DNA from 2 places in the Streptomyces sp. NPDC101393 genome. Region 2 is predicted to be linked to the other one. Evidence: riboswitches for the same ligand, from Rfam matches in the RefSeq annotation. Region 2 holds a riboswitch; the other holds the start of a gene.
The links. A riboswitch is a leader RNA that binds a small molecule or an ion and turns the genes downstream of it on or off. The one in region 2 is predicted to bind cobalamin.

Region 1 (3,147 bases), on a different contig from region 2:
CTGCTGCTGACTGCCGGTGCGGCGGCACTGGCGCTGACGGGGCCCGGCCGGTGCGCCGTTGACCGGTTCCTGCCCGTGCTGCGCGCGCAGCGGCTCGCCCACGGCGTGGCTGCGGTGGTCCTCGCGCTGGTGGTGGCCGGGATCGTGCTGCTGGTCCGGAAGTAGGAGAAGGGGGAGGGGGAGTGGGCGGTAGGGGTGAGGTGCCTGACGTCGGACGCCCCGTTCGCCGGGGCGGTGAACGGGGCGTCCGTGGGCGGGTGGTGAGGCCTCAGGGTTTCGCTGACGTGCGGGCTGCCCAGCGTTGTTCGACGCCGGAGAGGCGCCAGTAGGCGAGCGCCGCCGCCCACACGACCACGAACAGGCCGACGATGATGAAGCCGACGTTGTCGAGGTCGAGGGCGGAGATCCAGCCGGTCAGCGGGTCATGGAGACCGAGCTTGTCGTGCAGGACGGTCACCAGCTCGATGGTGCCGATGAAGAAGGCGACGGCGATCGACAGGCCGGTGATGGTGAGGTTGTAGTAGACCTTGCGCACCGGGTTGGAGAACGCCCACTGGTAGGCGAAGTTCATGAACGTGCCGTCCAGGGTGTCGAACAGGCTCATGCCGGCGGCGAAGAGCAACGGCAGGCACAGGATGGCGTACCAGGGGAGCCCGGCCGCGGCACCGCTGCCCGCCATCACCATCAGGGTCACTTCGGTGGCGGTGTCGAAGCCGAGGCCGAAGAGGAAACCGAGCGGGAACATCTGGCCGGGGCGGGTGATGGACCGGGTGAACCGTCCCAGGACGCGGTTCATGAAGCCGCGGGAGTCGAGCTGCTGCTCCAGCTCGGTCTCGTCGAAGCGGCCGTCGCGCATACCGCGGAAGACCCGCCAGATCCCCGCCAGTGCGACGAGGTTGAGGGCGGCGATGAGGTAGAGGAACGTTCCCGAGACGGTGGTGCCCACGGTGCCGAGGACCTGGTGGGTACGGGATTCGTCGTTGAGGAGCGTGCCGGCGAGCTGGGCTCCGCCGGCGACCAGGGCGGCCATCGCGACGACCACGCTGGAATGGCCGAGGGCGAACCAGAAGCCCACCGAGACCGGTCGCTTGCCGTCGGCCATCAGCTTGCGTGTGGTGTTGTCGATCGCGGCGATGTGGTCGGCGTCGAAGGCGTGGCGCATGCCGAGGGTGTACGCGGTGACGCCCAGGCCCACGCCGAACACCTGGCTTCCCACGGCGTAGTGGTGGGGGACCACGAGGAGGAAGAGCACACCGAAGGCGACGATGTGCAGGCCGGCTATGACGGCCATCAGGCCCGCGGTGCGGACCGTGTCCTGCCGGCGCCAACGGAACGCGGGGGTCGGGGCAGCGGTATCTGCGGGTTGGGGGGTATCGGTGGACACGGCCATCCGGCGGTCAGCTCCAGCACCTCGTGGAATCAGTTCGTGAGATGCCGTGGCCGGTCTCCTGGCTTACGGGTGCACGCGTCCGGCCCGCCTTCCCGGCCGCGGGCTGCGGTCAGTGGCGTCGCCTGCGTGGAGGCGCGGGCGCATGGGGCCGGAAACTCCCCGATCACAGTGGCGAGGGCCGCTCCGGCCTGGGACCACAAGGTCCGTCACCGGTCTTCCCGAACACCACGGCCCGGCCACTCTAACCGTCGGCCCGGGAGCGCAGCAGATGCCCCCTTATGTGCCCTCCTGGGGGTGGGGCGGACCGCAGGTCAGTAGTCCAGGGAGGACAGGAAGGCGTGCAACTCCTGGTCGAAGAGTGCGGTGTTCTCCAGATTGACCATATGGGCGGCGCTCGGTATGCGGACCCTGCGGGCGCCGGGGACGGCGAGGGTGATCGCATGGGCGTTGGACGAGATGTCCGTGCTGTCGAGGTCGCCGTCGAGGACGACGGTCGGCACCCGGATCTCGCCGAGGCGGTGGATGGCCCCGACCTCCAGAGCGATGCCGGCCCCCAGGCCGTCCGCATGCACCTCGGCGTTGGCCTCGGCGGAGGCGCGCATCCGCTCGCGCATCCCGGGGTGCACCGCGCCGGGCTCGCGGTGCGGTCCGTCCACCCACATCCGTAGGAAGTGCTCGACGTAGCGCTCCACGCCGTCCGGTTCGCCGATCGCCGCCACCTGGTGCCTGATGTGCTCCAGGACGAACGGGTCGCTGAAGGCGCGACCGCTGATACCGGGGGAGGCCAGCGCGAGGGCCGTCACGCGGTCCGGGTGGGCGAGAGCGGTGTCCAGTGCGATGCGGGCGCCGTGCGAGAGGCCGACGAGGACGGCGCTCGGGATGTCGAGGGCGTCCAGCAGGGTCCGTAGGTCGTCGTGGTTGGCGTAGTCACCGGACACGCTGGAGGAGAGGCCGTGGCCCCGGGTGTCGTAGCGGACGGCGCGGAGGCCGGAATTCACCAGCCAGGCGAACTGCTCGTCCCACATGTGCTGGTCGAGCATGCCGCCGTGCACCAGCACCACCGCGGGGCCGGAGCCGGCCGCTTCGTAGAACAGCTCGCCGTCGTCGATCGGCACGATGCCGTTGTCGATCTCGGACCAGTCGCTGATGCTCGGGGTCATTCTCTGTGTCGTCCTTCGTGTGGCGGATCCGGTATGTCCGGCAGGGCCGGTGCATCCGGTAGGTGGTTCGGATGTGGTGGATGGGGCGGAATCGGGTGGGGCTTCGGGGTTGGGGGGCTGTCCAGGTTGTCTGGACTGCCGGGTTCCTCCGTGGGAACGTGCGAGCCGTTCGCCAGGTGCCGGAATTCCTCGCCGAGTCGGTCGAGTACGCGCAGTGCGGTGGTGACGTCGGCGGCGGAGAGGTCGGCCAGTACGCGGCGCAGCGTCGCCGGCTCGAATCCCGGAATGCCGCGCATCACCGCCGAACCCTCGCTCGTGAGCTGAATCAGCGACGAGCGCCGGTGTGCCGGATTGGGGGCCGTCACCACCAGGCCCAGTTCCGCCGCGTGGTTCACCCAGCGCTGCACCGGCTGCCGGTCGAGGCCCAGGCTGCGCGCCAACTGCGGCACCGTGCGCGGGCCTTCGGTGCGTAGGGCGTCCAGCAAGGCGTGTTCGCCGGCCGTCATGCCCGTGCCGACCAGTTCGCGCTCCACCGCGCGCACGACCGTGCGGTGCAGCGGCCACAGGCGTCGGATCACGTCATACAGAAGATCTTCC
Region 2 (3,147 bases):
GGTGCGGCGCGCAGGCCGCGGACCGAAGGGCCGATGGCGTCGTTGGCATCGGAGAACGCCCACACCAGGAGCCCGGACCCGTCCCGGGCGATCTTCTGGGCGCGGGTGAGCAAGGCCAGCCGGTCCCGCTCGTCGCGGGTGGTGCGGGCGCGCTCCAGCAGCGTGTCGAACTCCTTCGAGGCGTACTGCGTCTGGTTGCGGGCGGCTCCGCCGCGGACCCGCTGCTGGAGGAAGTCGGAGACGGGCAGCGTGGAGCTGGTGTTGAAGGCGGCGACCCCGTGCGTCTTGATCTCACTGAAATACGTGCTGGCGGCCCGGGTGTTGGCGGTCAACTTCAGCCCCACCTCGCGTAGTTGCCGCGCCATCAGGTCCGCGGCCGGCTCCCAGGCGGCGTCGACCGCACTGGTCTCCACGGTGATCTCCCACCCGTCCGCGCCGGCCTCCTTCACGAGCTTCCGGGCCCTTTCGACATCGCGCACGCGGGGCTTCAGGCCGTCGGGGTAGCCGCGCAGGCCCATGCCGAACAGGTCGTTCCCCGGCTCGCCGTGCCCGGCGAGGGCGACGCGCACCAGCGCCTTCCGGTCGAGCCCGAGCTGCACGGCCCGCACCAGCCGCGGGTCGTCGAAGGGCTTGCGGCCGGCGCGCAGCAACAGCTGCTGGGCGGTGGCCCGTTTGGCGGTCAGCAGCCGCGTCGAGCCCTTCTGCTGCAGCCGGTCCACCGAGGCGCCGGCCATGTCGGCGGCGTAGTGGACCTGTCCGGAGAGCAGCGCGTTGAGTCGCGCCGACTCCTCGTTCGCCGGGACGATCTCCAGCTCGGCGATGTGCGGGGCACCGTCCCAGTGGTCCGCCCAGCGCCGGTAGCGGGCGGTCCCGCCGGGTGTGAACGACACGTAGCTGAAGGGGCCGGAGCCGACGGGCTTGCGGAAGTCCTTCGTACCGTCGGGGATGATCTCCGTGCCGGGGCCGGCGAAGACGGTGGGGAACTCGAAGTTCGGCGCCTTCAGCACGAAGACGACGGACCGTTGGCCGTCGGCCTTGCTCGCCTCGAAGTCGATCGCGGAGAGCAGTTGCTGCGAGGGGGAACCGGTGTCGGGGTCGGCAGCGCGGCGGTAGCTGTAGAGGACGTCCCGTGCGGTCACCGGTCTGCCGTCGTGGAACTCCGCCGTGCGCAGACGTATGTGCCACCGGGTGCCGGAGGCGTCGCCCTCCCAGGATTCCGCGAGCCGCTCGCGGACGGACATGTCGTCCGCGTACGTGCCGAGCGTGTCGTAGAGGGCCTTGGCGCGGGCCTGGTCGACGAAGTTCGGCGCGACGTGGGGGTCGAGGGTCTCCTGGGAGCCGCCGGCCGTGAACGCGGCGCGGAACCGGTCGCCGCCGCCCCCGTCCCTCGCGTCCCCGCCGCAGCCGGCGAGCAGGCCGGGCGAGGTCAGCGCCAGGGCGCCTCCGGCGGCCAGCACCATCCGTCTTCCGGGTTCCGGCCGGTTGCCGGGTTCGGGCCGGTGCACCGGCTCCGTCCGGGCATGCGTCGTCACCATCGATCCTCTCCGGGGTTTCCTCGCCCCTGCCATCGGACCGGCGACGGGTCAGTCTCCTGGCTCCCGGATCGTTGCCGGCCTCCGCCTTCCCACCCGCGGCTGCGGACAGTGGCATGCAGGAGGACAGCTCCCCGGTCACAGTGGCGGGACCGCGCCGGAATCGCACCGGCTTCCTGGTCCCCGTCGCCTCGTGCACTCATTGTGGCGCACGAGGCGGCGGGCGCCGGGTCCAGGGGCTCGGTCACGCCGACAGGGCGCCCCGCACGGTGCGTTCGCACGCGTGCGGGGCGCCCTGTCGATCCGGTGGGAGTGTCAGTCCCCCTCGGTTTCGAAGGTGCGCAGCAAATCGGCGGCGACGCTCACGGCAATGGTCGCGGGTTCCTTGCCCGTCAGGGTGGCCAGCCCGATCGGGGTCTTGATCCGGTCGATGGTGGCCTCGCCGTGGCCGCCCTCGGTGGCGAGGCGTTTGCGGAACCGCACCCACTTGGCCTCCGACCCGATCAGCCCGAGGGAGCCGAGATGGGTGGTCCGCAAGGCGGCGTCGCACAGCGCGGCGTCCTCGGCATGATCATGGGTCATGATCAGGATGTGGGTGCCGTGCGGCAACTCCTCCAGCACCTCCTCGGGCAGCAGCGGCGTGTGATGCACATGCACCTGCGCCACCGCGTCCGCCAGCACGTCGAGCCGCTCCTCGGTGAGGATGTCGGCGCGGGTGTCGACCAGATGGAGGTCGAGGTCCTGACGTGCCAGGATGCGTGCCAGTTCCAGCCCTACGTGCCCGACGCCGAAGATCGCCACCGCCCTCACCACCGGCAGCGGTTCGAGCAGCACCGAGACCGCGCCGCCGCAGCACTGCACGCCGTGCTCGTTGGTCACCTTGTCGTTCAGGGCGAAATCGATCAGTTCCGGTTCCGGCTTGGACGCGCCGATCATTCCCCGGGCCCGATCGATCGCGACGGCCTCGATATTGCCGCCACCGATCGAACCCCACGTCTCGGTCTGCCCCACCACCAGTTTCGCTCCTGCGTCGCGTGGGGCGTGGCCGCGCACGGTCGCGACGGTCACCAGCACGCCGGCCTCCCGGCGTGCCCGCAACCGTGTGACCGCGTCGACCCACGTCATGTCAGGCACCGTTCAATGCTGTGGCGTTGCTCCGGATCGTGCCGTTGGCAGCGTTCCCGTTTCCGGCGTGGCCGTCGCCGCCGTGGCCGTTGGCGGCAGCCCCGTTACGGGCGTGACCGTTCGGGGAGGCACCGTTCCGGCGGGCCTGCTGGATCGCCCAGTACACCGCCTCCGGTGTCGCGGGTGAGGCCAACTCGATGCCGGCCCCCTTAGGCCCGAACGCGCCGGCGGCCTGCCGCAACGCCTCTCGCACCGAGAACGCCAGCATCAGCGGAGGCTCACCCACCGCCTTGGACCCGTATACCGAGCCCTCCTCGGTGGCGTTCTCCAGAAGGGTGACGTGGAATTCCTCGGGCATCTCCGAAAAGCTCGGCAGCTTGTAGGTGCTCGCGGCCTGGGTCAGCAGCCGGCCGCGGTGCGGCCCGTCACTGGAGTCCCAGCGCATGTCCTCAAGCGTCAGCCAGCCCGCCCCCTGCACGAACCCGCCTTC

Region 1: another riboswitch for cobalamin. It lies ahead of ACIRQ7_RS14480 (HoxN/HupN/NixA family nickel/cobalt transporter); the one in region 2 lies ahead of ACIRQ7_RS06085 (ABC transporter substrate-binding protein).

What each region holds. Positions count from the first base shown of each region.
Region 1 covers NZ_JBIWNU010000004.1:226,495-229,641, forward strand. Annotated here, with positions in the region: gene ACIRQ7_RS14475 (DoxX family protein) at 1-165, shown strand, start outside; gene ACIRQ7_RS14480 (HoxN/HupN/NixA family nickel/cobalt transporter) at 269-1,390, opposite strand; cobalamin riboswitch at 1,421-1,635, opposite strand; gene ACIRQ7_RS14485 (alpha/beta fold hydrolase) at 1,702-2,550, opposite strand; gene ACIRQ7_RS14490 (MarR family winged helix-turn-helix transcriptional regulator) at 2,547-3,147, opposite strand, start outside.
Region 2 covers NZ_JBIWNU010000002.1:96,401-99,547, forward strand. Annotated here, with positions in the region: gene ACIRQ7_RS06085 (ABC transporter substrate-binding protein) at 1-1,535, opposite strand, end outside; partial or broken gene ACIRQ7_RS06080 (hypothetical protein) at 1-49, opposite strand, end outside; cobalamin riboswitch at 1,585-1,713, opposite strand; gene xdhC (xanthine dehydrogenase accessory protein XdhC) at 1,848-2,657, opposite strand; gene xdhB (xanthine dehydrogenase molybdopterin binding subunit) at 2,659-3,147, opposite strand, start outside.